Nodosilinea sp. FACHB-141: one gene and its partner. Each later gene encodes a partner of the first gene's protein in a complex. Links are inferred from orthologs where the notes say so. Each region holds a gene or a part of one and is shown on either strand. Other genes may lie near its edges. The genes, in order: dnaB and dnaG.

Region 1 (14,697 bases):
CACCCGTTTATGCCCCACATTACCGAGGAGCTGTGGCACACCCTCAACCAGGTGGGCAACGACCAGTTTTTGGCTGTGCAGCCCTACCCTACGGTGCAGCCTGACCTCATTGACGATGCCCTAGAGCAGCAGTTTGCTCTGGTGTTTAACACCGTGCGCACTGTGCGCAACCTACGGGCTGAGGCCGGTATTAAACCCAGCCTGCGCATTGAGACCATTCTCGAAAGCGAGAGTGCTGACGAGCGCCATATTCTGCAAGCCACCGCCGACTACATCAAAGACCTGGGCAAAATCGATACCCTGGTGATTCTCGGTGGCAAGCAGCCGGTCTCTACAGCCCACAGCGGTGAAACGAGCGCTACATCGCTGAATTCCTCAACGGAGCTGAGCGACAACCCGGTGGTGGCCGAAGTGCAAGGCTTCTGGCACAACCTGCTGCCCCTGCTTGACGACCCTCTGCACTACGGCGACTTGTTTTTTACCGCTTTGCGCCGTCCCGCTTTTACCATGCTGTGGATTTTGGTGGGTCTGGTGGCCCTCAAGTTTACGGGGGCGTTGGTGAGCGCGGTTGACAGCACCCCCATCTTTGGTGCCCTGATGGAGCTGGTGGGGCTGTGGGTGACGGTTAACTTTGTGCGGCAGAACTTGCTCAGCGGGGGCGATCGCGCCCGCCTCAATCAGACCTACCAGCAGTGGCGGCACAAGGTGCTTGACCCCGATATCGCAGCGCCAGCTCCCACCCCGGGCCTGCTGCCTGCGCCCGTGCCCCAAGAAGGCAGCGATGACGGTGCCCCCACCCCCCACGATGAGGGCCACGATACGGTTAGAGGGGATGGGGAGCCGAATCAAAAGCTGTTTGCTGGGGTCACCGGCACCGTGCAGGTACTCATTCCTTTGACGGGCGTGGTAGATGTCGATGCCCTCAGAGCCAAGGTGGAAAAAGACCTGGGCAAGGTGGAGGCGGAGATCAAGTCGCTCTCGGGGCGGCTGAGCAACCCCGGCTTTGTGGACAAAGCCCCCGCCGATGTGGTGCAGGGAGCCCGCGATTCCCTGGCCGAGGCCGAAGCTCAGGCGACCATTCTCAAGGCGCGGCTGGCAATGCTTTAAGGGGCAACAGGCGCCAATTCTCTGACGGCGAAATCTCGAAAGACTTCCCCTACCCACTGAGCAAGGGATTTCCCCCTTGCAGGAATCCGCAATCGTCTACAAAAGGGGGTATGGGTAAGGACTTTACAGCTAAGGATTAGGATCAACTGAGCTACGGGGCATTCACTAAACTGGGCTCGATCTTTGAATGCGTACACAGAGTAGATCCGTTGCCCAAATCAAAACTGGCTCAGAGGTGCGAGCATTTTTAGCCCTGGCGGTGCCCCTGGCCGGGGCTCAAGTGGCCCAGGCTGCTGTTGGTTTTGTCGACACCCTAATGATGGGGCGACTGGGGGCCGAAACCTTGGCGGCGGGTGGCCTAGCGGCCATTAGCTTTCAGCTACTGCTGGCGGTGATCGGCGGGTTTGTGATGACCGTGGGGCCGCTGGTGGCCCAGGCCTTTGGGGCGGGGCAAAGGGAGCAGGTTGAGGCGATCGCTCGGCAGGGGTTTTGGCTCTCGCTAGGGCTGAGTCTGCCAATGATGGCGGTGCTGAGCCAGCTCGATCGGATGCTGCTGGGGCTGGGGCAGCCCGAGGCGATCGCCGCCCTCACCACCCCCTACTTTCAGGGGATTTTGTGGGGCGCATTTCCGGCCCTGGCCTTTGCCATGCTGAGGGGCTACGCGGCGGCCCTAGCTGAGGCCCAGGTAGTGATTGTGATTGTGCTGGTGGGCACAGTCTTCAACATTGTGGGCAACTATGCCCTGGGGTTTGGCAAATGGGGCTTCCCGGCCCTGGGGCTGGGGGGGCTGGGGCTATCTAGCGGGCTGAGCTACTGGCTGATGTTTGGGCTATTTTTGCTCTACACCCTCAAACACCCCAATTTGAAGGAATACCGCTTTTGGCGCGGCTGGCACCGATTGCAGCCCCGGTTGGTCGGTCGGCTGCTGGGCATGGGGGGCGAGATCGCCGTTACCATCGCCCTAGAATTTAGCCTGTTTGCCGTGGTCACGTTTTTGATGGGTATCCTTGGCCCTGAGGTGCTGGCCGCCCACCAAACCGTATACCAAACGATTTACCTGATTTTTATGGTGCCCTTGGGTATGTCCTACGCGGCGACGGCGCGGGTGGGACTGGCTTTTGGTCAGCAGGATATGGGCGCGGCGCGACGGGCAGGGTATATGGCGATGGCGATCGCCGCTGCCTTTATGCTCCTGGCCACCCTTGGGCTGCTGCTGTTTCGCCAGTCCATCATTGGCCTGTATCTAGATCTGCGCGACTCGACCAATGATCCGGTGGTCGCCCTGGCTCTGCCGATGCTTTTTGTGGCGGCACTGGCCCAACTTACCGACGGCGTTCAGCGAGTCGCTTCAGGGGCGCTCTACGGGCTGCAAGATACCCGCATGCCCATGGTGCTCAGCGGGCTAGCCTTCTGGGGCGTAGGGCTGACTACGGGCTATCTCCTAGGCTTTTGGCTTGGCCTCGACGGGGTTGGGCTGTGGATTGGCCAATCTATTGGGGTAGCCACCGCCGGAATAATTTTTGTGATCCGGTTCCATCGCTTGACCCGCCCCGGTCGGGCAGTCTGACAGCAGCGCACAAGCTCCAGGGCCATGGTGAGCCAGGGTAGTTTATGGACGCACGGTTTCGTAGCGAATGAGGCGACGAATGGTGTCTGTAGAAACATTCAGCCGCTGCGCCATTTCGGCCTCAATGGCCGCTGGTGATCGCATCGGTAGGTAAAAGTCGAGGGTGCGAGGCACCGGCTTCACCACAATCACCTCAACCCGAGTTGCCCGGCGATCGCCCCCAGCAGCCGGAGCCTGACCCTCGTTGTCAATGACCGCGCGAATGCTGAGAATGCCTTCGTCCTGCGCCGCCGTATTGGTCGCTAAAACCAGAGGTGCGATCGCCCGGCCCGCCACCCCCAGGTAGTGATGAGTCCAGCCGTAGCCAGCCAGCCAAAATGCGGCCCCCAACAGCCCCAGGGGTAGCCAAAACTCAAGGCCAGAGTGAGTAAGGAGACGTTTGAGCGCAGGCATAGGCGATGGGGAAAGTTGGGAAGTGGGTAATGTAGGGGATGATTCTCAAGCTTAACGTCACCAGCATCACATCCACCCATCCACCCACCCACTCATCCACCCATCCACCCGCCCACCCATCCACCCCTCTCCTCTTCACACTTCCCTTGGGTAAACTAATTAATGGTAAACAGCAGGTTAAGCTAGCAAAGCGAGAGTTGTAGCCTTGAGAACACTTGCTGCGTCATCCCAATCGGATGCAACCCACAGCCAGCTAGAACAAGCCCTGTAGGCCCTGGGCACCGAGCCCTGACAATGCCCTCGCTAAGCTCGTGCAACATCTGGCTCGCACCCATCGATGGCAGAGGCGATCGCTTCAGCATTCGCGAACTCTGTGCCTAAGCCCGTCTGATCCCATCCACTCACCTCCCATCCCCTCGTCTCCCCATCTCCCCATGTTTACCCGCAGCCGCAAACACCTCACCCAGTGGCTCATGCTGACCATGGGCAGCGTTTTTGTGGTGTTTGGCGGGTTGCTCTACGTCATTGAAGTGGAGCGGGAGCTAAACAAACTCGACCAGCAGCTCTACCGCGAAGCGGAGCTGATGATTAGCAGCGGCGGCGCTGACTCGTCGCCCAATCCGACCTACCCCGTGCAGTTTCAGATCAAAACGGTGCCGCTGCTGGGGGGCAGCACCCTCAGCGTTAGCTCAGATCTGGTCTACGCCCGCTGGTACGACACCAACAACCACCTGCTGATGTTTTTTGGGCCGCTGTCGGGCGATCAGCGCGACATTCAGCCTGGTTACAGAACTCTGACCTATGAGGGCCAACGCCTGCGCCAGATGACGGTGCCCATTGAGTCGGAGGGGCAAACCCTGGGGCACCTAGAACTGGCCACTACCCTGGTACCGGTGGAAACTGCCCTCAACCAAGTTCGACTGGTTTTAAGCCTGGGGCTGCCGGTGGGGGTGGGCCTGATTGGGCTGCTGAGCTGGTGGTTTGCGGGCCAGGTGATGCGGCCCATTCAGTTGTCGTACCAGCGATTAGAACAATTCAGTGCCGATGCTAGCCACGAGCTGAGGACGCCAATGGCCGCCATTCTCAGTCAGGCCGAGCTGGGGCTGATGACAGCTTCGCCCCAAGAGCAGGTGGCGCGGCTTCAGCACATTGCCGGGCTGGCCCAGTCGATGGGTCAGCTGATTAACAGTTTGCTGGTGCTGGTGACAGCCGATCGCTGGTCGGGCACCCAGCAGTGCAACCTCACCCTCTTGGTAAAAGAACTCGCCCGCGAGTATCAGCCTCAAGTCAAGGCTAAGGGGCTTTGGTGGCGGCTAGAGCTGCCCCAGGCCCCCCTCTGGGTGAATGGAGACGCCAATTTGCTCCGACAGGCGATTGCCAACCTGCTCAGCAATGCCTGCCGCTACACCGCTACCGGCGGAGAGGTCGCCCTCTCCCTCAGCCACCGCGTCGACCGAATTATTATTACTGTGCAGGACAGCGGCATCGGCATTCCGGCGGCCGATTTGCCCCGCGTGTTTGACCGCTTTTACCGGGTTGACAAGGCGCGATCGCGCGATACTGGCGGCTTCGGGCTGGGGCTGGCGATCGCCCAGCAAATTGTTCAGGCGCACCAGGGCAAACTTACTGTAGTCAGCACCGAAAACCAGGGGTCAACCTTCACCATTACCCTGCCGTTACTTCTGCCTGCCAATGCCCAGGGGCAACCTGCTCCCCCGCAGACCTCGGGTTACAAGGCAAAGTGCTAGACCAAACACGTCATTGATTTCTCGTCGGCCAGATTACTACGGAAGATGCTTGAAACCCCTCACTCTACCGTTGACCGTCAAAAACTGTCCGGAGTGCTGTTCCGATGATTGTTGAGCGCAAAGTATGGCTAGCAGCGGCTTTGCCCGTGGTTTTGGCGGTAGCGGCCTGCGGTGGCGGCTCTTCTCCCACCGCCGAGACCGACTCCGATGCTTCCCCAGTGTCCGCTGGCAATGGCAGCGGCACCACCATTGCGATCAGTGGCGCTGGGGCGACCTTCCCCGCGCCGATTTTTCAGCGCTGGTTTGACGCCTATACCCGGCAAGTTGACTTCGATGTGCAGGTGAGCTACCAGTCGGTGGGCAGTGGCGCTGGCCTAGAGCAGTACATCGCCGGCACCGTAGACTTTGGCGCGTCTGAGGCCCCAATTACCGATTCCGAAGATCTCACCCAGGCTTTCGTCGACGCCTTTGGTTACGCCCCCATTCAGGTGCCGATCACTGGCGGTTTATTATCGTTCTCCTATAATCTTCCTGGGATTGACGATCTGGAGCTGCGCCTTTCCCGCGATGTCTACTGCGGCATCGTCACGGGCGAAATTACCCAGTGGAGCGACCCTGCGATCGCAGCGATCAACCCCGATCTAGAGATGCCTGACCTGCCCATCACCTGGGCTCACCGCTCCGACAGTTCGGGCACCACCTTTGTCTTTGTCAACCACATTGACACCGTCTGCGACGGCTGGTCAGGCGGCGTTGGCACCTCCGTTGACTGGCCCGTGGGCATTGGCGGCCAGGGCAATGAGGGGGTAGCCGCTACGATTCAGCAAACCGAAGGCGCGATTGGCTATCTGTCCTACGCCTATGCTGCCCTCATGGACATCGATTCAGCGTTGGTAGAAAACAACGCCGGCAACTACGTCGAGCCCTCCCCTGAAACCGCAGGCAATGCCCTTCTCGATGAAGAAATACCAGACGACTTTGCCCTGCTTGTCCCCGACCCAACTGGCGAAAACTCCTACCCCATCGTCGGTCTAACCTGGGTGATGATCTACAAGAACTACGAAGACGCAGCCAAGTGGAACGCCATGCGCGACGTGTTTGAGTGGTCCCTCGGCTCCGAAGGCCGCGCCATTGCTGAGGAATTGCTCTATGTGCCTCTGCCTGAGCCGCTGGTGGAGCGGATTCAAGAGGTGTTTGATACCGTTAACGCGGGCTAATTTAAACCTCATTGCTCTGGGGTACCTAGTCAAGGCAGGGCGCTCTCGCTAACGTTTGCTGCGGCCTTTTGGCCGCGTGAAACCAGCCCTCGGGAAACTTGGTTAAAGGCTATAGGCCCCATTGCGCTGTGGGCAATTTTGAAGAGTTGTTTCGCCATAAGCGCGCTGGAAGCCTAAGCGCGTTCCTGAATTTGGCTAGGCCACACCAGGGAAGACGGGTTTAAAGCACAATTAAATCTATTCCCCTCCTCCAAGGTCATGGTTCAGAATCTCAAATTTGATGCGGTCAGCGATCGCCTGCCACCCCAAAACATTGAAGCCGAAGAGGCCATTTTGGGCGGTATTTTGCTCGACCCTGAAGCCATTAACCGGGTGATGGAGATTCTCACCCCTGACGCCTTTTACATCGGTGCCCACCGCGATATTTACAAAGGGGCGCTGGCCCTCCACGCCAAGGGGCAGCCCGCCGATCTAATGACCATCGCCGTCTGGCTAAAGGACAACGGCAAGCTCGAACAGGTGGGTGGTCAAACCCGCTTGGCTCAACTGGTCGATCGCACCATTAGCGCCGCCAACATCGACCAGTACGCCACTCTGGTGATGGATAAATACACCCGCCGCCTGCTGATTCAAACCGGCGGCGAGATCTCTCAGCTGGGCTACGACACGACCTTGCCCATTGAGAATGTGATGGATCAGTCGGAGCAACGGCTGTTTGGCATTACCCAGTCGCGACCCCAGGGAGGCTTGACCTCAACCTCCGATATTTTGATTGAGACGTTTTCGGAGATTGAGCAGCGATCGCTCGGCGTCGTGCTGCCCGGCATCCCCTGCGGCTTCTACGACTTAGATGCCATGACCCAGGGTTTTCAGCGCTCAGACCTGATTATCGCCGCTGCTCGTCCGTCAATGGGCAAGACCAGCTTTGTGCTCAATATAGCTCGCAACATTGCTGCTTTACAGAAGCTTCCTGTAGCTATTTATAGCTTGGAAATGTCGAAGGTGCAGTTGGTCTATCGCCTGCTCTCCAGCGAAGTGGAGATGGAAAGCAGCCGCCTGCGCACCGGACGCATTGCCCAGAACGAGTGGGAAAAACTGGGCCACGCCATCAGCATTCTCTCCCAGATGCCAATTTTCATCGACGACACTCCCAGCATTTCGGTGACCGAGATTCGCTCTCGCTGCCGCCGCCTCCAGGCCGAGCAGGGTGGAGCCCTAGGGCTGATTTTGATCGACTATCTGCAACTGATGGAGGGCGGCGGCGACAACCGGGTGCAGGAACTGTCGAAGATGACGCGATCGCTCAAGGGTCTCGCCCGCGAACTCAACGTGCCGATCATCGCCCTCTCCCAGCTCAGCCGGGGTGTCGAATCGCGCACCAACAAGCGCCCGATGATGAGTGATCTACGTGAATCTGGAGCGATCGAGCAGGACGCTGACTTGATCATGATGCTCTACCGCGAAGAGTACTACGACCCCGACACCCCCGATCGCGGCATTGCTGAAATCATCATCACTAAACACCGCAACGGCCCTACCGGCACCGTCAAACTGCTGTTCGAGCCGCAGTTTACCCGCTTCCGCAACCTGGCTACTCCGGGGATGTAGCGATCGCCGTTAGGCTCAACCGAAACCGCTGGAGAGCACTGGTCGTAACCCCTAGAGGGCTGCAACTCAACCTCCAGCGCTTAGATTTTGCTCCTTTGAGAGGTAATCTAGCGTTAACGCAGCCTCTCCTTTGGAGAAGCGCGACTCAACCTCAGGAGACCTCCCATGGGCGACATGATTAGCTTTAAGCGACCCGATGGCCAATCGTGCCAGGGCTACTACGTCGAGCCAGCCAGCGGCAGCACTGCCCCTGGCATTGTCGTGATTCAAGAGTGGTGGGGCCTCAACAACCAGATCAAGGGCGTGGCCGATCAGCTGGTTCAGCAGGGCTACCGAGTGCTGGTGCCCGACCTCTACAAGGGCGAAGTCACCGTCGAAACTGCCGAGGCCGAGCACCTGATGGGCGAGCTCGACTTTGGCGATGCTGCCACCCAAAACATTCGCGGCGCGGTGCAGCACCTCAAGGCCACCAGCCCCAAGGTGGCGGTGATGGGCTACTGCATGGGCGGGGCGCTGACGGTACTGGCCGCCGTGTACGCTCCCGAGACTGACGTGGCCATCAGCTGGTACGGGGTGCCTCCGGCAGAAGCTGCCGATGTCAGCACGATCGCAATTCCGTTCCAAGGGCACTTTGCCCAGCAAGACGAGTTCTTTTCGCCAGACGCGGTGAAGGCGTTTGAAGCGCGGCTCCAGGAGGGCGGCGTGAACTACGAATCCTACTGGTACGACGCTCACCACGCCTTTGGTAACGAAAACAACGACATCCACGACCCCGAAGCTACCCAGCTAGCTTGGGAGCGATCGCTCACCTTCCTCGCCACTCACTTGGCCTAGACCCTAGCCATAATGGCTAGCGCAAACCGGCAAGGTTTAGAGCTTGCCGTAGGGCTGAGTGGTGCGAATTGACAGCTCACCATTGTCTGCCGCTGAAAGAAACTCCATAACCACCGCTACGGGGTCGCCTTCCAAGTGGGGGGTGTAGCTGCGGCGCACTAGCTCTGGAGGGTAGGGGTTGACCCGAGGCACGTGGAACCAGTCGGGTGCCTTGACCACAATCTCACCGTCCATTCTGACTACCAGACCAAAGTTGGAGCCAATCAACATCTCAGGCCGAATTCGCTGAGCCGCGCCTAGGGCATCGGTAAGGGCGGCGGCTAGGAGCGGCTGTTGAATGTTTTCCACTGGGTCATCGGGCAGCTGAAAGTCATCGGGCAGCTGCTCCCAGGTAATGGTAGGGCCAGTGCGGGGCTGAGCTTGAACCATAGTCGCTCCTCAAGCAAAACCGTTTGCGGCTGTTGTCTGTCTCTATCCTAATCCGTCACTTCTCTGCCGCTGGATGCAGGCTGATGCAGGCATACGAAATCAATTGGTAAACCCCGATTCCTGATCAGGAACTCCGTAGGTTTGCATGCTATGCCCCTACAAACCGAGGGTATTTATTCGGGATTTCGCATCAGACCGGCTATTCCATAAGCTATTCCATAATCAGGATTACGCCCTGCACCTGCTTTTTGGCGTTTACCAAGGGGGTGCAGGTGATGTGGCAGCTCAGGCTGCGGCCCTTGCGGTTGACGGCCTCGATGGTCAGCTCGACGGAGCCGACGCCGGCTGAGGCTAGGCAGTCGCGAATGGGCTGGCGCAGCTGCTCTACCGGCAGACCCATATCTAGGTTGAGGAAATATTGGCCGACAACTTCTTCGGGGCGCAGGCCCCAGAGGTCTTCGGCTTTGTTGTTCCAAATTTGCACTTGCAGGTCGCGGTTGACTACTGCCACGCCGCCTTTGAGACTGGCGAACACGCATTCTAGAAACGTGTTGCTTTGATTGAGGTCGCCGCTGCTGCGCTGGAGTTCTTCGTTGAGGGTTTGGAGTTCTTCGTTGGCCGATTGCAGTTCTTCGTTCATGGTTTCCAACTCTTCGTTGGTGGACTGCAATTCTTCGTTGGTGGTTTCTAGTTCTTCATTGGTGGACTGCAATTCTTCGTTGGTGGTTTCTAGTTCTTCGTTGGTGGATTGCAATTCTTCGTAGGCCATCTCTAGCTCTTGGTTGGCGTGCTCTAGCTCGGCCTGCAACCGTTTGAACTGGGTGATATCGACAAAGCTAATGCTGGCTCCGAGAATGGCGCTGTCGCTGCCAAACAGCGGGGTGATCTGCACCTCGAAGAAAACGGAATCACCCCGAGGATTTTGCCAGGCGACATCGGGCAGGTTGATGGTGCGGCGGCGTTCGTAGATTTCTTCCAGGCAAGAGCGCAGCTCTACGGGGCGGTAGGAAAGTTCTAAATCTTGCAGGGGGCGACCGATATCCTGCTGGGAGAGACCAAAGAGCACCTTGACGCGCTGGTTGGCCAAAACCAACACGCCGTTGTGCTTGAGCACAATGCGGGCCACCGGGCTGACATCAAAGGCAGTCTCTAGCAGGCGGAGCTGGTCGGTCAGGTCATCGGCAGTGGCTTCGTGACCGGTTTGAGCCATAATCAGCAGGCGATCGCGCCCGCTCAACTGAGGCACCTTGGTAAAGATGCGCCCCTTTAGCTGCACCGGGCTAAAGAGTTTGCTGTGGGTGAGCAGCATTTCGGCTTTGCCCAAGAACAGATAGCCGTTGTCATTGAGGGCAAAGTGAAACCGGGTCAAGATTCGGCTCTGGGTTTCAGCGTTGAAATACATCAACGTGTTGCGGCACAGCAGCAGGTCAATCTTGGAGATCGGGGCATCTTGAACCAGGTCGTGGCGACCAAAAATGACCGATCGCCGCAGCTCTTTGCTAAAGGTGTAAATTTCGTCTTTGTGGTCAAAAAATGTGCTGAGCTGGGTTTCTGATAGACCGTCTATTTTGTGGCTAGAGTAGATGGCCTGGCGCGCCGTTGCCAGAGCGTCTTCGTCGAGATCGGTGGCATAGATTTTGACTCTGGCCTGAAACTGCTCAAGGCCCAGCAGCTCTGCCAGCAGCATGGCAATGGAGTAGGTTTCTTCGCCGGAGGCGCAGCCAGCGCTCCAAATTCGGATGGGTTCGGTGCTTGCTTTGGAGCGAAAAATTGTCGGTAAGACGTCGGTGCGCAGGGCATCCCAGCTGGTGGAATCGCGAAAAAATGCGGTGACGTTGATCAGCAGTGTGTTGAACAACTGCTGAAATTCATCGGGATGCACCTCTAAATAGTCGATGTATTCGCTAAAACTGGTGACACCGACCGTCTGCATGCGGCGGGTGACCCGCCGCATGAGGCTGGGCTGTTTGTAGCCGGTAAAGTCAAACCCCCGGTTGCTGCGAACGTAGTCTAATAGAGTTCTAAAGGCAGCATCGTCAGAACTTTCTAGATTTGAGGCCACAGACTATATCCTTGCTTGCTGCACCAGGTTGATCAGGGTTTGGGGAATTGTCTCTAGGGGCAAAACCCAGTCTACCTGGCCGGTATCAATGGCCATCTGGGGCATGCTGGCCACATTGGCGGTGGCCGGATCTTGGACAATCACCCGACCGCCGTGCTGCTTGATGGCCTTGATGCCGGCAGCGCCATCCCGACCATAGCCGGTTAGAACGACGGCGATCGCCCGCTCCCCAAAGCGCTCTGCCACCGATACTAGGGTACAGTCGGCGGCGGGCCGAGAGTAGTTTACTTTGGCGGTGTGGGTCAGGCGCAGGGTGCGACCGGCCCCAATCAGCAGGTGGTGGTCTGGGGGGGCTGTATAAATCGTCCCAGCCTGCAACAACTCTCCGGTTTTGGCGTCTTTGACGGGCAGCGCCGTCATAGGCTTTAAGACTTGGGGCAGCAGGCTAGCCATGTTGGGGTCAAGGTGAATCACCAGGACAATGGCGGCGGCAAAATCGGCGGGCAGCTGGGGCAGCAGTTGCGCCAACGCTTTGATGCCCCCAGCGGAGGCCGCGATCGCCACGATGTCAAACCGCGCCGCTGAAGATAGCACTGAGGACGGCGAAGCGTTCATAGGGTTTTAGGCCAATAGCCCGGTGTCTGGTCTAGCATGACGGCGAAATGACGACCTAGGCCTAACCAGGGCAAACAATAGACTGTGGTGAGGCACGGCTCAACTTCGAAAGGGTTGGAGCGCGATCGCCAGCTCCGCCAAACAGCTAGAAAAGGGGTACAGACGCCCATCTCTGAATCAGTTTAGACTCGTTCTGCCGCCAGAGGCAGCGCTCTAATTTTAGTTAATTAAATGAAATAAACAGTCACGTTGATTTCGTCTCTCTTCTACCCAGAGATTGATGATTTCAGCGGCTGATTTAGAAAAAGTTCTGCTTCCCAAACGAAAGTAAAGATTCCCTTAATCTCTCTTAAAAGAAAGACTTTTACCCATCTTTTTGACAGGAGCAGGAAAAATCAGCTGGCAGCTAAAGCTACAGCAAATCGCTTTTCAAACGCCCGCATAGATCTTTAAAGACGTGCTTACCCCGTCTACAGACGCTCAGGAACGGTGTCTCCTTGAAGATGAATTTCTTTCTGATTGAGAATTAGCTGCCTGACGAGGCGAGCGTTTTCTTCGGCCTCCCGAGCCCGCTTCGAAAACTGTTCGGCTGATTGGGTTCGATTTTGCTGATAGGCGTAGGCCATCAGTCGGCGAGACAGGGCGGCTCGCTCTTCGATCGCCCGCACCGCCGTCCACAGGGCGCGCTCTAGGTTTTCACCGTGGAGCGACATCAAACTGTCGAGGGAGTAGGCGTGGCCGATATGGCAGCGAAATCGCAGCAGATTGTAGGCGTCTCGCACTTCCCACAGCACGCCACCACAGTCGGGGCAGGTGAATGGGGAGGCGGCGTTGGGTCGCTGGCCTTCTTCAGCGGCGGCTTTCTCTTCGGCAACAATTTTCTCTTCGGGTACGAGTGGATTACTGGTCATAGGAGATTCCTGAGTAATAGGAGATTCCTGAGTAATAGGAGATTCCTGAGTAATAGGAGATTCCTGAGTAATAGGAGATTCCTGAGTAATAGGAGATTCCTGAGTAATAGGAGATTCCTGAGTAATAGGAGATTCCTGAGTAATAGGAGATTCCTGAGTAATAGGAGATTCCTGAGTAATAGGAGATTCCTGCGTGGCGTCTGCCACTAAATCCACAATGTGACTAGCTAGAGCGGTAATTGGCAGCACTTGATCGACGGCGACATGGGCGATCGCATTTTCAGGCATGCTTCTAAACATGGCCTCATTAGGGTCTTGCACCAGGGCGACTCCGCCCTCGGCCTTAATCACCTGTAGACCATTGGTGCCGTCGTCTAACATGCCCGTGAGCACCACCCCCACAGCGTAGGGACCGTGGGCCTGGGCCGCCGAACGAAACAGCACGTCGATGGCGGGGCGATGGCCGTTTTCTCTGGGGCCTCGGCTCAGCTCTATGGTGCCGCGATGAACCAGCAGGTGATAGTCGGGCGGGGCCACATAGATGCGCCCTGGCTGAATGGTTTCGCCACTGTAGGGGTGGGCGGCGGGCAGGGTTCTGGCACGGCTGAGAATATCGGGCAAAAAGCTGACGCTACCGGCTGGGAAATGGACTGCCACAAAAACCGCGGCGTTGAGCTGAGGGGGTAGTTGTTCAACGAGCTGAGTCAACGCTTCAACTCCACCGGCTGAAGCACCAATGACAACGACACGACAATTGGTCATAATCTGCTCCTGCCAGCGGCGTCCACAAAACAACTAGTTCAACAGTTTCTCCAAATTCAAAGCTTAACTAAAGCGTCAAAGATCAACATCCCCCCAGGCTTATATATGGTTAGACCGCTAGCCTTTGAGGGCTAGGGCGGTGGCCGCCGTTTTGCTTAGGGTGGAGAGGGTTGGCGCGATCGCCCAAAATCACCCTCCAGAGAGATAAAAATTGTCAACCCATGCCCGCAGCATTAGCATTAACAGGAGCGAGCAACCTTGACCTGACGCGCTAAAACGCCGAAATTTGGAGAATTTATGAAAGTTTTGGTCGTCTACTATTCCATGTATGGCCACACCCTGAAGCTGGCCCAGGCGGTGGCCGAGGGCGCGGGGCAAGTGGCTGGGGTAGAGGTGGTGTTGCGCCGGGTGCAGGAGTTCGACGCCGTCAACCAAATCATTGACCAAAACGAGGCTGCCCGCGCGGTGCGGGAGCAGCAGCAGGAGATTCCGGTCTGCACCGTAGACGACCTCAAACAGGCTGACGGCGTGGTGTTTGGCTCGCCCACCCGCTACGGCAACATGACCGCCCAAATGAAGCAGCTGTTTGACTCAACCGCCAGCCTTTGGCTCAACGGCGACATGGAAGGCAAACCAGCGGGGGTCTTTACCGCCACCGCCTCTACCCACGGCGGCCAAGAGACCACCCTGCTCACCATGATGGTGCCCCTGCTGCACCTCGGCATGCTCGTCGTGGGGGTGCCCTACTCAACTGCCGGCATGATTCACACCGAGGCCCGAGGCGGCACCCCCTATGGGGCCAGCACCATCACCGGTGGCCAGGGCGAACTCCAGCCCCAGCCAGAAGATTTGGCGATCGCCCGCACCCTAGGACAGCGCGTAGCCGAAGTCACCACAAAAGTGCGCGGCTAGCGCTCAGCGGCAGATGGCGGGGGGCTCTTGGCTGGGGCTCACGCTCTGCGGTAGTTCAATGGTAAATTCACTGCCCCGGTCTAGCTCACTGTTGACGGTAATCGTGCCCTGCATGACCTGCACCAGCGCATAGACAATGGCCAGCCCCAGGCCGGTGCCTTTGGCAGCGCTGCGAGCGTCGTGCACCTGCCAAAACTCTTGAAAAATGTGGGGCTGATCGTCTCGGCTAATGCCGCAGCCCGTGTCTTTGACCTGGAGCAGCAGTCGGTCGGCGGGTAGGGGGTCTAGGCTCACCACAATCCGCCCGGCATCGGTAAACTTGATGGCGTTGGAGATCAGGTTGGTCAAAATTTGCCGCAGCCGGTTGCGATCGTTGACCACTACCACGGGGCGATCGGGCAGGTCTGCCTCTAGAGTCAGGGCCTTTTGGTCGGCCAATGTGCCCAGTTCGTCTATGGTGGTCACAATCAGG
Region 2 (14,720 bases), on another replicon or contig:
CACTCAGATTTTATTCGTGGGCGATTCGGCTCAGCTGCCGCCGGTCAACGAGCCTGAGTCGGCCTGCTTTCGCCAGATCATTCACAAGTCACAGCTTACCGAGGTGGTGCGCTATGGCGGCGCGATCGGCGTGATCGCTGAAGACATTCGCCGCAACTTGGAGCGCGATGCCCTGCCCCACTTCGCCAACGACACCAACGCCGACAACACCGAAGGCTGCTTTGTGCTGCCTCGCCAAGCCTGGCACGACCTGCTGATTCGCGCCTTTACCAGCCCCGCCTACCAGAAAAATCCCGACCAAGTGCGCGCCCTGGCCTACACTAACCGTCGGGTGGCCCAGCTCAACCACACCATTCGCGCCGCCATCTACGGCCCCAACGCTAAGCGATTTGTGCCCGGCGATCGCCTAATCGCCGTTAATCCCTGTTTAGAAAAAGAGGCGGTCGTGCTGCCCACCTCCGCCGAGTGCGAGGTGCTCAACATTGCCCGAGGTCGCGAGGGCGAGTGGCCCCTGTGGATGCTCGAAGTCGAGACCGAAACCGGCGACTACAAGACCCTGCAGGTATTGCACGAGTCGGGCCAGGCCGAGTTCAAAACCAGGCTCGACTTTCTCGCCAAAGAAAAGCGCTGGATGGAATTTTGGGATTTGCAGCAGCGCTTCCACGCCGTTGACTACGCCTATAGCCTCACCATTCACAAAAGCCAGGGCTCAACCTTTCAGGATGTGTTTGTGGATGTGCCATCAATGACCGCTAACCGCAATGCGATCGAGCGCAACCAGCTCTGCTATGTCGCCTTCACTCGCGCTGCCAAACGGCTGTTTTTGTATCAATAATCTTCCTGCCGTAGAGATGCTTCAGCAGTGCGTTATGGCCAAGCACAGGTGATGTGTGGTCACCCAATCCGGCCTGCGGCCTAACAGCACCCTACTCCCCCACTTCTTTGATCACAACCTCATCCCCTGCTGCCAGGCCCAGCTCAGCGGCGCGCCCGGCCCGCAGCTCAATCACGTGATCCACTAGCTGATTGCCGGGGCCATAGGTGGGGCAAGGATCAGCGGTGCAGGGAGGTGCCTCCGCCAGACCTACGATCTGCCCCTGGTAGACAAACACCATGTCCAGCGCCACTGGCACATTCTTCATCCAAAAACTCACTGGGCGAGGCCGACCCATGGGAAACAGCATGCCGCGATCGCTGGGCAGCGCATCGCGATACATCAGCCCCAGGGCCTGCTGCTGTGGTGTGGTCGCCACTTCTAGAAAGATCTCTTCACCGCCCAGGGTCGTAACCGCTGTGACGGCAAGCTGTTGGCCGCGAGGATCAGCCATAGGGGTTTCGGCGGCAGTCGGCGTTGATGGGGTGTTGTCGGTCGTAGACGGTGGCTCAGCTGTGGAGGGGGTTGGCCCGCACCCGGCCCCCAACACCAACGCGCTAAGCACCAGGCTCAAGGCCATGCCCTGCCGCAGCCATAGATAAAGCCGTTGGGAAGCCAAACCAGCAAAACGATAGGACATGGAAAAAACCAGGAAATGCAACTGTGGGCACCCAACCAGGGCGCTAACATTCTAGTCGTTCACCCGGTGAATATTGGCCCCCACCCATCCACCCATCTACCTGTCCACCCATCCACTCACCAACCGACTAACTCTCCCGCAGCACATACCCCACACCCCGCACAGTCTGAATCAGGCGCTTGTCGTCTTCGCCGTCAATTTTAAGCCTCAGGTAGCGTACATAGACCTCAATCACGTTCGACTCACCCACAAAATCGTAGCCCCAAACATTCTCAAGAATTTGCTCGCGGGGCAGCACCTCGCGCGGGTGTTCCATCATATATCTGAGCAGCTCAAATTCTTTCATTGTTAGCTCAATGACGCGATCGCCCCGCAGCGCCTGGCGATTGTCTAAATCCAGCGTCAGATCGCCAAAGCGCAGGTGCTCGACCTCCCCTGGGGCTGACTGCAAATAGAGCTGCACAATTTTTAAGAAGGCGTCGGCGCGGTAGGGTTTGAGAAAGTAGTCGTCAGCGCCGCATTCGAGGCAGGCCACCCGGTCTTCGAGGCTGTCTTTAGCCATCAGCAGCACAATCGGCGACTTGATGCCCTGGCTGCGCAGGGTTTGGCACAGCGCCAGCCCCGACTCGCCCCCCAGCAGGCGATCGACCACAACTAGCGCCGGGTGGCTTTCAGTCGCTAGGGCAAGGCCTGCCTTAGCACTGCTGGCCACTACGGGATGATAGCCGGACTCTTGGAGGTCAAACTCCATCTGGCGGATTTGGCCCTCGTTGGTGCCCACCAGCAAAATGTGGGTGCCCTGATCGGCGACAGATGTGCCCATAGGATTTAAACGTCTCAACGCCTGGGGCTTGGATCAGCGATTCATCGAGTTAGCGTTTCACAGACAACGCCTGCAAAGGATCGCGATCGATTATAGCGCGGCACTCTGGGCGGCACGGTAGTTAGAGAAACGACCGCTGCTGCCGCTAGAGCGATCGCTGCTAGAAAACAGTATTGAACCCCTTTTTTCCTCAGTTGCCCCCTCTAAGTGCCCATTGTTACCGTTAGTAACGGGGGCAAAAACCCTCACCAAATCTTCCCCTTGCTTCTCAATTGTGTGTGTTAGATTGGGCGTAATTTGCTGCTAGAACCTATATCACACATGACATTTGCAAAGCGCGGACTGATCCTAGGTGCCACGGCCGTTGCTGTGGCGGCGGTAACTGTAACCGGCGCTGGGATTCACCTGTCCCAAAGCAAAGCTTTCTTTGAAGAAAGCCCAAAGGAACTAATTGATCAAGTTTGGCAGCTGATTGACCGCAATTTCGTCGATGCCACCTTTAACCAGGTCGATTGGGATGCGGTGCGGACAGACTACCTAGGGCGGAACTACGCCGACCAGGAAGAGGCCTATGGCGCCATCCGCGAGATGCTAGAAAAGCTGGAGGATCCCTACACCCGCTTCATGGATCCTGAAGAGTTTCGCAGCATGCAGATTGACACCTCCGGCGAACTCACCGGGGTCGGTATTCAAATCTCTCAGGATGAAGAAAGCAAAGAAATAGTCGTCGTGGCTCCCATCGAAGACACCCCGGCTTTCGATGCAGGCATTCGCCCCCAAGATGTGATTTTGGCCATTGATGGCGAATCCACTGAGGGCATGGAGCTCAACGATGCAGTGAGCAAAATTCGTGGCACCGTTGGCTCTGAGGTTACCCTCACCCTGCGCCGGGGCGAAGAACAACTGGAATTCTCCATGGTGCGTGCGCGCATCGAAATTCACCCAGTGCGCTACAACGTGCAGGCCGGCCCTGAGGGACAGGTAGGCTACATTCGCCTCAACCAGTTCAGCGCTAATGCCGCCGAAGAAATGGGTGCTGCCATCGAAGATCTCGAAGGCCAGGGGGTGACCGGCTACGTGCTCGACCTGCGCTCGAACCCTGGTGGATTGCTGTATTCCAGCATTGACATTGCCCGTATGTGGATCGACAGCGGCATTATTGTGTCGACGGTGAATCGCCAGGGGGTGGTGGACGAAGAAACCGCCAACAGCCGCGCCTTGACCGATAAGCCCCTCGTAGTGCTGGTTGACGGTGGCTCGGCCAGCGCCAGCGAAATTTTGTCAGGGGCCCTGAGAGATAACGAGCGGGCCGTTTTAGTGGGCACTCGCACCTTCGGCAAGGGTCTGGTGCAGTCGGTGCGCAGCCTGGGCGATGGCTCTGGGGTGGCTATTACGGTGGCCAAATACCTTACCCCCGACGGCACCGATATTAATAAGTCTGGCATTGAGCCCGACATTTCGATCGAGCTAACTGAAGAGCAGCAGGAAGAACTTTCAACCAATCGCGAGGCTATTGGCACTGAGGCCGACCCTCAATATGCGGCGGCATTAGAAGCGTTAAGCACCGAAATTAAGGAAGCCCGCGCTGGCGACAGCGTCACGACGGCACCGGGCAATTAGCCAAACAACGGGTTGACAACTCAACTGAGCGAAGGTCTGGGCTACGGCTCAGACCTTTTTTGACGGCGAGGTGCTCGCAGGGGATTTCCTCCTAGCACCAGCAGCACCAGGGCGGCGGCCACCATACCGGCGGCGACACAAAAGGCTAGCAGCACCCCAAAGGGAATCGCGATCGATTGCAGGGTCAGCAATTGAATGGAGACAGGGGTGGCGTTTTGCACGGCGATGATGGCGATCGCGATCACCCAGACCGCGGGTACCAGGGCAAACACAAGTCTAATCATGGGCCAGGGTAGGTTGTGGGGCGACGGGGAAGGGTTGCCAAGAGACAACGCCTTTGGGTAGTATAGTCAACTGGGCTATACGAGAAAAATCATGGCAAAACGGGTACAGGTAGTTCTCACAGAAGATGTTCGCAAGCTGGGCTACAACGGCGACTTGGTAGATGTGGCCCCTGGCTATGCACGTAATTATCTTATCCCCAACGGGAAAGCGGTGCGCACTACCCCCGGCGTGCTAAAGCAGGTAGAGCGTCGGCGCGAGGCGCAAAAGCAGCGGCTGCTAGAGATCAAGCAGGAGGCCGAAGCCACCAAGACGGCGTTAACCACCATCGGCATGTTCACCATTCAAAAGCCTGTGGGTGAAAACGAAGCCATTTTTGGTACCGTCACCTCTGCCGATGTGGCCGACGTGATCAAGTCGCTAGCGGACAAAGAAGTCGATCGCCGCGATATTTCGCTCCCCGACATCAACAAGTTGGGCGAATACCAGGCTGAAGTGAAGCTACACCCCGAAGTGACTGCTGTTGTCAACCTGCGGGTTGTTGCCGAATAAACTGGGCTGATCTCCTGCTTGGGTAAACCACGGGACATACAGTATTGACATTAAAATTGCCGTTGGGGACGCTTAAACGCCTCCAGCGGCAATTTTTTGTCAGTAGGGTAGCTACCGGCTGGCCTAGTTTCTTGCCATAAATTAGGAGCACTACCAAGCAAAGGGTCGATGGCTGATTTCTGAGCACCATGGGCTACAATCAAGCCACGCCCCAACATGTAGTGGTCTTCCTCCCGGCCACCGCGCAGCCTCAACACTATGGATACCCCTCGCCTCCACCCCGACACTATCGAAGCGGTGCGCGATCGCGCCGATATTGTCGATGTGGTCTCCCAGCATGTGGTGCTGAAAAAGCAGGGTAAAGATTTTGTTGGCCTCTGTCCCTTCCACGAGGACAAGTCGCCCAGCTTTAGCGTCAGCCCCGGCAAGCAGTTTTACTACTGCTTTTCCTGCGGGGCCGGGGGCAACGCCTTTAAGTTTTTAATGGAGCTGAACAAGCGCTCCTTTGCTGACGTGGTGCTCGATCTAGCCCAGCGCTACCAGGTGCCGGTCACTACCCTAGAACCCGCAAAGCGCCAAGAGCTTCAGCGGCAGCTCACCCTACGGGAGCAGCTCTACGAAATTTTGGCCCTGACGGCTAAATTTTATGAGCACGCCCTTCAGCAGATCGACGGGGCAACGGCCCTGGCCTACCTCTACGAGCGGGGCCTCAACGACGCTACCATTCAACAGTTTCAGCTGGGGTTTGCCCCGGGGGGCTGGCAGACCCTCTATGGCTACCTGGTTGAGCAAAAGCACTACCCCGTCGAGCTAGTGGAAAAGGCGGGGCTGATTGTGCCCCGCCAAAAAGGGGATGGCTACTACGATCGCTTCCGCGATCGCCTGATGATTCCCATTCGCGATGGGCAGAGCCGAGTGATTGGCTTTGGCGGCCGCGCCCTGGGCGACGAAAAACCTAAATATCTCAACTCGCCCGACACCGAGCTGTTCGACAAGGGCAAGACTCTGTATGGGCTAGATTTGGCCCGGGCGGCGATCGCCAAAGACGACTGCGCCATCGTGGTCGAAGGCTATTTCGACGTCATTGCTCTCCACGCTGCCGGGTTAGAAAACTCTGTCGCTGCCTTGGGCACGGCCTTGAACGCCGCCCAGGTGCGCCAACTGCTGCGTTACACCGAATCCAAGCAGATTTTGCTCAACTTCGACGCCGATGCTGCTGGAGTCAAGGCAGCCCAGCGGGCGATCGGCGAGGTCGAAGACATGGCCTACCGGGGCGACGTGCAACTGCGGGTGCTCAACATTCCCGACGGCAAAGACCCAGACGAGTTTTTGCGGCACCACAGCGCCGCCGCCTACCGAGATTTGATTGAGGCCGCCCCCCTCTGGATTGACTGGCAGATCAATAACCTGATTGGTGGCAAAGATTTGCGCCAGGCCGACCAGTTTCAGCAGACCAGCCAGGCGGTGGTCAAACTGCTCAGTGATATCGCCAACGCCGATACCCGCACCCACTACGTGCGCTACTGTGCCGAAATCTTTAGCAACGGCGACAGCCGCCTAGTGCCTCTGCTGGCCGAAAACCTCGTTACCCAAGTACGCCGCCAGCGTCGGACGACCTCGTCGGAAGCGCCCACCCGATCTGCCCCTGCCACCACTCCCAGCGCTAGTTCTCTAGAACAGGCCGAGGCCGCCCTGTTGCGTATTTTTCTCCACGATGCTGCTCACCGCGACGAAATTCGTCAGGTGCTCGAAGACCGCGACCTGCAATTTAGCTACTCTCACCACCGGGCCCTGTGGCGGCAGATGCAGCGGCTACTCACCGAATCTGACGATCCCAGAGTTGATTTGGTCAACCTATTGCGTAACCAACTCGCTGATACTGGCCTGGCTACCACGCCCCTGCAAGCCCTACTGCACCTCAGCGAAAAGACCAAACGCGACGTGATCCGCGCCTCCCTAATCGTTCGCGCCGCCGCCGCCTGCATGGAAAAGAACCTTTGCGAAAAGCGCTACCGCCACTTCCTTGCCCTGTGGGAAAAGACTGACTGCACCACCGCCCCCGAGCAGTTCGCCGAGTACCAGCGCCAAATCTACGCCGAAAAACGCCGTATCGAAGCCCTAGAGAAAGATCGCCAGGTCAGCTTCGAAGATCTAGCGACCATGCCTTGGGTCGGCGAACAATACGATTCTCTTGATCGATAGCCCCAAGTTAACAGTTGGCATTGCCCACCCTACAATGTTTCAATCCAAGTGATGTGGAACAACGGGGTTTGTGTTTCCCCCAAGCTCACTGGCAGAACAGAGGTTTAAACCGATGATTGATCAATCCTTTCCGTGAGGTCAAGGACGACGGAACGTCCTTGTCGATGAGGGTCTGGGGCCAGCGAAATGGCCCCGGTGGCAGATTTGGCTTGGATCCCAGTTGTGCGCTGCCACCGTCTGCGCGATCGCTGATAATCAACTCTATGACTACACTCCTAGAATGGTGCACTGCTTTGCGAGTGCACCCTACGATTTTCCTTATGGGTAGCTGATTAAGCACAGGAAGAGGGGCACGAAGCCCCGCAACCGAACGCTATTCTGAACAAAAGCTCACCCAAAATTCTCACCAAACCATGCCTAGAGTTGCGATCGTTGGCGCTGGCCCTACCGGAGCCACCCTGGCTTTAATGCTGGCCCAACGCGGCATCCCCGTTACCCTAATCGAAGCCGCCCGAGACTTTCAGCGCCAGTTTCGCGGCGAGGGGCTAATGCCCAGCGGTCTCGGTGCCCTCACCCAAATGGGGCTAGACTCACTGCTGAAGACAGTTCCCCATCGCCCCCTCAGCGCCTGGGAATTTTGGCTCAACGATCGCCGCCTGTTCCGTGCCGACGAGCCCTTGGGGTCATCCCGCCCCTGCACCCTAGTTTCCCAACCGCCGCTGCTAGAAGCTTTAGTGCAAGCCGCTCAGCGCGAGTCCAACTTTGAGTGGATAGCCGGAACCGCCGTGAAGGATCTGCTCTGGCAGACCGTTGGCGAAGCCTCCCAAAGCGAAAATCGTGTCACTGGCATCCAGCTTGCCGATGGCCGCACCATCGTTGCTGACCTGGTGATTGGAGCCGATGGTCGCGCCTCCGCAATTCGCCAAAGAGCTGGGCTAACTTTAGAAACCCAACCCAAAAGTATTGACGTGCTCTGGTTTAAGCTACCAGCGCCACCGGGCTATGCCGCCGACAATCGCTTTTGCACCGTGGTTAAAAAGGGACGAGTCTTTAGCCTTTTCCACGGAGCGGAGGAGGGCAAAATGCACCTCGCCTGGGCGATCGCCCCCGATGAACCCACCGAGCAAAAAGACTGGGCCAAGACCTTCGCTGCCCTGGTACCACCAGAGTTCGTGGAACACTTCCAATCGGCGGGAGAAAGTATCTCATCCCCCATGCGGCTCTCAGTTCTGGTCGGTCGCTGTTCACGCTGGCACTGCCCCGGCCTGCTGCTGCTGGGCGATGCCGCCCACCCCATGTCGCCCGTGCGCGCCCAAGGTATTAACCTGGCTTTGCGGGATGCGATCGCAGCCGCCAACCACCTGATCCCGGTGCTCAAAACTACCGACGCAGCAGCCCCAGACCTTACCGCTCTCGATCGCGCTTTGGCCTCCATTCAGGCCGAACGCGAGCCTGAGATCATTCAGGCCCAAAAGCTCCAAGCTCACGAAGCCGGTAGGGGAGAACTACTGCGCCGCTTTGGAATTCTACGCCAGGGGCTTAGCACCTTCTCCCCTATCCTTGGCCTCTTGGTTAAACAAGTTTGGACCCAGCAACAGCGGCCGCTGCGCGAGGGGATGACGACAGTACGGCTGCAATCTTAGGTAGGACCTATCGCCCCACCTAGGATTGGAGTGGGAGTCGCTGCGATCGCACCAGCGGCTTGCAAAAGCCCGCTGCTATTTACCAAAGAACAGGTGAACAGCAGCGTCACAATGGCAATGCTATTCGGGAATAGCTGAAGGGTAGATTTGGGTCGCAATCAGAACTGGCTTTTCGCTGTAATCTGCCTCTAGCTGCTGCAACACTTCAGCATCCCAGGTCAGATCATAGTCGCGCTCCAGTTCACTGACGACGAAGGGGCGCAGCACACCAGTAACCGCAACCTGTTCATTGTCAGTGATGGTAGGCGGTACTGCCTCAGATGCCGAACCTGCCTTAGGTTGGGCATAGACAACCAGTAGGCTGTCTGCCCCTAACAGCTGGTCTTCCTGAAGGGTGAATGTGTCTTCACTTTGGATCTCTTCCACGTCACCGGTTACGGCTAAGGTCTCGCCATAATATTGCTCAGGATTTTCCGAGATTTCACCGGGCTCTGGTGCCAGCGCAATTGACTGAGCAATGATGACCGGCTGATCCTCGTACTCTTCGTAGAGGTTTTGGTCAAGGGTTAGATCAAACTCTTGATTGACCTCTGAAATTAAGAAGTTACGAACTTCACCGGTTACCTGTACCTCAACATCGCCCTCTGGCAGTAGCAGGGGTTCGCCCGAAGCATTGATGACTAGAATAGGCTCGCTGCCAAAGAACTGTTCATCGTTGACGGTGAAAGAGTTGTCGCCTACTTTCTCAACCGGTGCGCTCCGAATGGTGACGATTTGGCCGATGTAGCCTTCGGTATTTTCAGCAACTTCCTCAGTTTGCACATTCGTCGAACCATCGGAAGTTTCTTGCTCAGGTGCGGTTTCGGCACAGGCAGCCATCAGTCCGGCAATTAGGCCGAGAGTGAGCGTGCTTTGAAAAAATTTCTGCTTAGTTGACCGAGCCATAATCTTATACTCCAAACTCAACACAACTGTTGCTGAAAAGCTGATTTTTAAAGTGCTTTACTAGTGATTCCAGCCTTGCTGTTCAAGAACAAGGTTTTTTGTAGTGCACTGAATATCCAACTGCTACTTGTTTGTCGCTAATGTCGTTAATCAATTTTCTACTCAACACTTGTTATATGTGTTTGTGTGGTTGTGAGTCATCTGTCTAAATGCTAGTAACTACGTCTGTCTACAGATAGAAAAAGAAATAGCCTAATTGAATGTTTGAATTATTAATTTCTGTAAATATTTTTGTGTTTGTTTAAAAAGGGAAATTTAGCGAGTGGTTTTGGCGGGCGATCGAAGCCGCTGCAAAGCCATTAGGGCTATGCGGTACTGCTTTTCTGTGGTTTCTAGGTCTTATTGGTGATTAAGGTTTTCTGGCACAGTGGCCAGAAGACCTCAAAGTGCTGTTGCGGAATGTAGCACTGCTTTAAGAGGCGGATAAACGAGGCAATGGCGGCGATCGCCCTCAGCACCCACAGCGATATGCTCAGCACGGATGGCTTGGCAGTAAGTATTACCGCCAGGCTAAAAAAGGCTCAGCGAAGTCGCCATTGCAGGCGGGTGCACCACACCAGCACTTTCAAGTTTCAGGTTGGGGATGGCCCGGACTCTGCAGCGATCGCTTAATCGAGCCCCAGCTCGCGCTTGAGCAAGTTGATCGACTTTTCGCCGATGTAGTTGTCACAGACGATTAGCTTGGGCGGGCGAATCAAGTCTTCGCGGGCTTCGGCGATCGCCTCTTTGACCGTGGGCAAACTTGCCTCGTCAAACACCACAATGGTCTGGGCACTGTGGATCACGGCATTGAGCTTGTAGGGGTCATCGGTTTGGGCCGACATCAGCAAAATTTCGTCGCCTCGCAGGCTGTAGCTAATCACCTCTGCCGCCCGCAAAATGCCGGTGCTGACGCTGACCATGCCCAGGCAGGTGCCCTTGGGCAAATCCTTCAGCAGGCCCAGCTCTTTTTTATAGTCGTAGATATCGACGGGGATGACCCGCACCGACTTGGGAGCCGCGATCGCCTCGGCTTCGCTAATGAAGTAGCGGCTGGTCACCACCGTGCCTGAGCGGGTTTGGGCCAAAATCGTGTCGAGTTCTTCGAGGGGCACCAGCTGCACTGGAATGTGCAGCGCGCTCTCTAGCTCGCGCACCATCAGCTGCCCGGCCCCAATGTCTTGACCAGGAGCGGTGACCAGCACCCGCGCGCTACAGCGCAGCCGCCAGTCGATCTCCGCCAAGAACAATTCTCGCGCCTGGTTGAGTGAGCAGCCCTGGCGCAGCAGCTCGTCTAGCCCGGTCTCAACCACATCGCGCGCCTGGGGAAACTCAGCCCACAGCACGGTCTGGGGACGAGCGCTGTCGGTGCTGTTTTGCTCGCGCACGTAGATGCCAGAGCCGGGCATGGCTTCCACCACGCCGGCGTCTTCGAGCTGGCGGTAGACCTTGCTGATGGTGTTGCGGTGCAGGCCCGTCTGCATGGCTAGCTGCCGGGTGCTGGGCAGCCGATAGCCAGGTGGATACTGCCGGGATGCGATCGCAAACCAAATCTGGTCGTAGAGCTGGGTCGACGCCGGAATCTCGCTATCGGGCTGAATGTGAAACTGCACCACCAAACCACCTCCAGGCTTTTGCCAGACAAACCATCATGCCCATTTTGAGATCAAACCAGTAGGTCAGACCAACATGAGGGCCACTGAGAACTAAATACACCGCCCGTACTGACAATTTAGGACGATTCTTAAAAAGTGGCTGGGTTTTGTTAGCTGGCCCCCGCCTGCCGCAATGTTTTTTGACAATTGTAGACCTCCCCACCAACGCTCAGGCCAGCGTTAAAGTAAGAGTAATCAGTATAGACAACGACAACTCGCCATGCCGTCCCTAGTGCGTACCGAGACAATCGCTATCCCCAGCGGCGACACCGAGATTTTGGCTTACTTGGCCGAGCCCTCCGGCCCGGGCCGGTTTGGTGCCGTCGTCGTGATTCAAGAGGTGTATGGAGTCAACAGCCACATTCGTGAGGTGGCCGAACGGCTGGCGAGGGCGGGCTACGTAGCGATCACCCCCCACATCTATCACCGCCAGGCCCCCAGCTTTGAGGTGGGCTACACCCAGGAAGAACTGGAGCTGGGCCGCAGCTACAAGCAAGGCACAACGGCCAAAGAACTGATCATGGATGTGCAGGGGGCGATCGCCTACCTCTACAGCAAAGCCAACGTCATCCCCGAGGGCGTCGGCTGCATCGGCTTTTGTTTTGGCGGTCATGTCGCTTACTTGGCTGCGACTTTACCCGAAGTTAAAGCCACCGCATTCTTCTATGGAGCGGGTATTGCTACCATGACCCCCGGCGGCGGTGACCCCACCCTTAGCCGCACCCCCGAGATCAAGGGCACCCTCTATGGCTTCTTCGGTGAAAAAGACCCCTTGATTGCGGCTGACGAGGTAGACCAAATCGAAGCGGCCTTAAAGGACTACGGCGTGCCCCACCAAATCTTTCGCTACCCCGGGGCCGAGCACGGCTTTTTCTGCGATCAGCGCCATAGCTACCACCCCGAAGCCGCCAGCGATGCCTGGGAGCAGGTGCTCCAGCTATTCAAGGCCACTCTGCCCATAGCACTACAAGTCTAGCTAGGTAAGGGCAGTTGCCTGGCTTCTAAATGGTTCTAGGCTGCGTCCTCGCTCAGAGGGCGTCTACAACGTCCTGTTTTGGTAGCAAGAGGCTGAGAGCTGGCTCGAACGAGGATGTTGAGCCCCAACGCCCTCTAAAGGTCGGGAGCAGTAGGTGACGAGGGCTAAGAAACTGGGATACACCCGTGACGAGGGTCACGACAGACCCTTCTGCAAACAGCCTCTGGCTGAAGCCTCTCCGAACAAAGTTTCAGGCCTAAATATTGTCAATTAAACAGCTGGAACTTTTTGGCAGAGCTATGGGTCAATTACCGATCGCTTGCCCAAAGCCAAGCAATTGTTCAGTACTTCTAAAAAGCTTTCTAATGTGACAGTTGAAATAGCGGAAAGACTATTCGTCACATTGGCAAAAGCAGCTTTAGATTAAGGAAAGCGAGACACAGTTATCTGTTCGCCCTTAAAACAAGAGTCGCCAAGGCTATGCAGTCATCCTATTGCTATGTAGAAACTTACTTTGGCTGACTTCTCTACTTATTAAAAGGCAAAAAGCAGTTCTTAAAACCAGATAGACAGCGTGAAAAAGACAGGCGAATGCTCTGTTTACCACGAAATGGGGTGCGCAAAAGCATCTTGAGTCGAATCTGCTGAGATGAATTTGCCAAGGCGAATTTGATAAGGCCGTGTCCGTCCGTTGTTTGACTTTGGAGTTTTTTCAAAAATGTCTAATTCTTTTCGTCTAAAGTCTGGAACCGCTCTGATGTTAGCCCTAGGGTTGACCGTAGGTGCCTTTACTCCAGTGATCACGGCTGCTCCGGTAGTTGCCCAAACCCAAACTCAAACTCAATTTAGCGATGTGTCCGCCAACCACTGGGCGCGTCAGTTCATTACTAGTTTGGCGGGCAGAGGCGTGATCGCTGGTTTCCCAGACGGTACCTTCCGTCCCGATGAGCCGGTGACCCGCGCTCAGTATGCCGCTATGGTGCGTCAGGCGTTTAGCCAGTCCTCTGTGCGGACTGCGACCACCTTTGTGGACGTGCCGGCCGACTATTGGGCCGCTGCGGCGATTCGTGAGGCCGATATGATGGGCTTTTTGTCGGGCTACCCCGGCAATATCTTCCAGCCCGATCAGAACATCCCCCGGGCCCAGGTGCTAGTCTCTTTGGCTAACGGATTGAACTACACCGCCAGCAGCCAGAATAGCGTTAGCGTCTATCAGGATGCCTCCTCGATTCCTGAGTATGCGGTGGCCAGCCTAGCTGCTGCTACAGAGCGGCGGTTGGTGGTGAACTACCCCAATGTGCAGGTCTTAAGGCCTAACCAAACGGCAACTCGGGCCGATGTGGCGGCCTTTATTTACCAGGCCCTGGCTAGCCAAAATCAGGTGGCCACGGTCAACTCCCCCTACATTGTGGGGCAGCAAGTGGCGGCTCAATCCAGCCTACCGGCAGGCACAGTTCTGACTACGAACTATGCAGAGAGCAACAAAATTGTCGTGCTCCCCGATGAGACCGCTGATCTGACCCTGACGGTGGCCCAGGCGATCACCGACAGCACCGGTCGCGTTCTGGTGCCAGCGGGCAGTCAGGTAGTGGGAGAACTGCGTCCTAGCGGCAACGGCTCACAGTTTGTGGCGCAGGAACTGGTGCTGCCCGGCGGTCAACGATTGGCAATTAACGCCACCTCGCAGACCGTGACCACGACGGAAACTGTTCGCCGAGGAGCTACCCTCGGCGAGACCCTGGCTGGAGCGGTGCTGGGTTCAGGTGCGGCGGCGGCGATCTCTCGCACCACTGGCGACCAAAGTGTCGGTACCCTAGAGGTCTTGGCCGGAACCGCCACTGGAGCCACCCTGGCCCGGCTCTTTGGCCGCGACCGGGTCGAGGTGATTGCCATCAACCCCAGCCAAGATCTCACCCTGACCCTCAACCAACCCCTGGTGCTGTCGGCTCGGTAATTGGCTCGGTCAGGTCACCTAACCCAGTGGCTGCACTGTAGTTAGCAAACCCCTCAGCCTCCCATGGGAGGCTGAGGGGTTTGTCTTGGCAAGCTACTCTATAGCGATCGCTTATTGCAGCCTTCAGCCTTTTGAACCATTCACTGCACCAAGCTACGGGATAATGTAAACACGGATACTGCTGAGTTTTCTGCAAAGTGTAGGGCGATCGCTTTACACCTCTGTCAGATACCTATCCCTGCTACCTCACCGTGTTTAACCTCATGTCCTACTATCTCTCCCCCCGCTTTCTCGAAAAGCTGGCGGTGCATATCACCAAAAACTACCTCAAGCTGCCGCAGGTCAAAATTCCTCTGCTGCTGGGGGTGCACGGCCGCAAGGGCGAGGGCAAAACCTTTCAGTGTGAGCTGGTGTATGAGCGCATGGGCGTCGAAGTGGTACACATCTCTGGCGGTGAGCTAGAGAGCCCCGATGCGGGCGACCCGGCCCGGCTGATTCGCCTGCGCTACCGCGAA

Evidence for each region.
Region 2: the proteins of dnaB (region 1) and dnaG are in contact, whole or in part, in a crystal structure (PDB 2R6A), measured with the Geobacillus stearothermophilus proteins. The link is inferred for Nodosilinea sp. FACHB-141 from one-to-one orthologs. Residues at the interface, in WP_033016901.1 of Geobacillus stearothermophilus: Ser13, Glu15, Ala16, Gln18, Glu91, Leu92, Asp94, Ala95, Val96, Pro97, Thr98, Ala99, Ala100, Asn101, Tyr104, Tyr105, Ile108; in WP_049624496.1 of Geobacillus stearothermophilus: Lys456, Leu457, Leu458, Pro459, Ala460, Asn463, Ala464, Leu467, Leu535, Leu536, Ile537, Ala538, Gln544, Glu545, Asp548, Tyr549, His552.

Annotation. Positions count from the first base shown.
Region 1 is NZ_JACJPP010000021.1:300,665-315,361, forward strand. The notes cover bases 5,659-8,525. They hold dnaB (replicative DNA helicase), read left to right. Parts: upstream 5,659-6,350; coding sequence 6,351-7,700; downstream 7,701-8,525. Other genes in these bases: pstS (phosphate ABC transporter substrate-binding protein PstS), read left to right, coding at 5,659-6,092; H6F59_RS22275 (dienelactone hydrolase family protein), read left to right, coding at 7,866-8,525. In the rest of the region: H6F59_RS22245 (valine--tRNA ligase), read left to right, coding at 1-1,107; H6F59_RS22250 (MATE family efflux transporter), read left to right, coding at 1,295-2,674; H6F59_RS22255 (hypothetical protein), read right to left, coding at 2,717-3,127; H6F59_RS22260 (cell wall metabolism sensor histidine kinase WalK), read left to right, coding at 3,562-4,875; more of pstS, read left to right, coding at 4,980-5,658; more of H6F59_RS22275, read left to right, coding at 8,526-8,534; H6F59_RS27155 (CheR family methyltransferase), read right to left, coding at 9,175-11,025; H6F59_RS22290 (chemotaxis protein CheB), read right to left, coding at 11,029-11,640; H6F59_RS22295 (chemotaxis protein CheB), read right to left, coding at 12,111-13,313; wrbA (NAD(P)H:quinone oxidoreductase), read left to right, coding at 13,611-14,225; H6F59_RS22305 (ATP-binding protein), read right to left, coding at 14,229-14,697. UniProt on the Escherichia coli protein: The main replicative DNA helicase, it participates in initiation and elongation during chromosome replication. Travels ahead of the DNA replisome, separating dsDNA into templates for DNA synthesis.
Region 2 is NZ_JACJPP010000013.1:327,969-342,688, reverse strand. Bases 4,632-7,521 are described here. They hold dnaG (DNA primase), read left to right. Parts: upstream 4,632-5,049; coding sequence 5,050-6,993; downstream 6,994-7,521. Other genes in these bases: H6F59_RS15295 (FAD-dependent oxidoreductase), read left to right, coding at 7,407-7,521; rplI (50S ribosomal protein L9), read left to right, coding at 4,632-4,791. Also shown: H6F59_RS15330 (ATP-dependent RecD-like DNA helicase), read left to right, coding at 1-835; H6F59_RS15325 (DUF192 domain-containing protein), read right to left, coding at 927-1,514; response regulator transcription factor NblR, read right to left, coding at 1,642-2,337; carboxyl-terminal processing protease CtpC, read left to right, coding at 2,659-3,957; H6F59_RS15310 (lipopolysaccharide assembly protein LapA domain-containing protein), read right to left, coding at 3,999-4,241; more of rplI, read left to right, coding at 4,333-4,631; more of H6F59_RS15295, read left to right, coding at 7,522-8,636; H6F59_RS15290 (hypothetical protein), read right to left, coding at 8,757-9,581; H6F59_RS15285 (hypothetical protein), read right to left, coding at 9,974-10,120; H6F59_RS15280 (GntR family transcriptional regulator), read right to left, coding at 10,250-11,236; H6F59_RS15275 (dienelactone hydrolase family protein), read left to right, coding at 11,496-12,251; H6F59_RS15270 (S-layer homology domain-containing protein), read left to right, coding at 12,970-14,205; H6F59_RS15265 (ribulose bisphosphate carboxylase small subunit), read left to right, coding at 14,469-14,720. UniProt on the Escherichia coli protein: RNA polymerase that catalyzes the synthesis of short RNA molecules used as primers for DNA polymerase during DNA replication.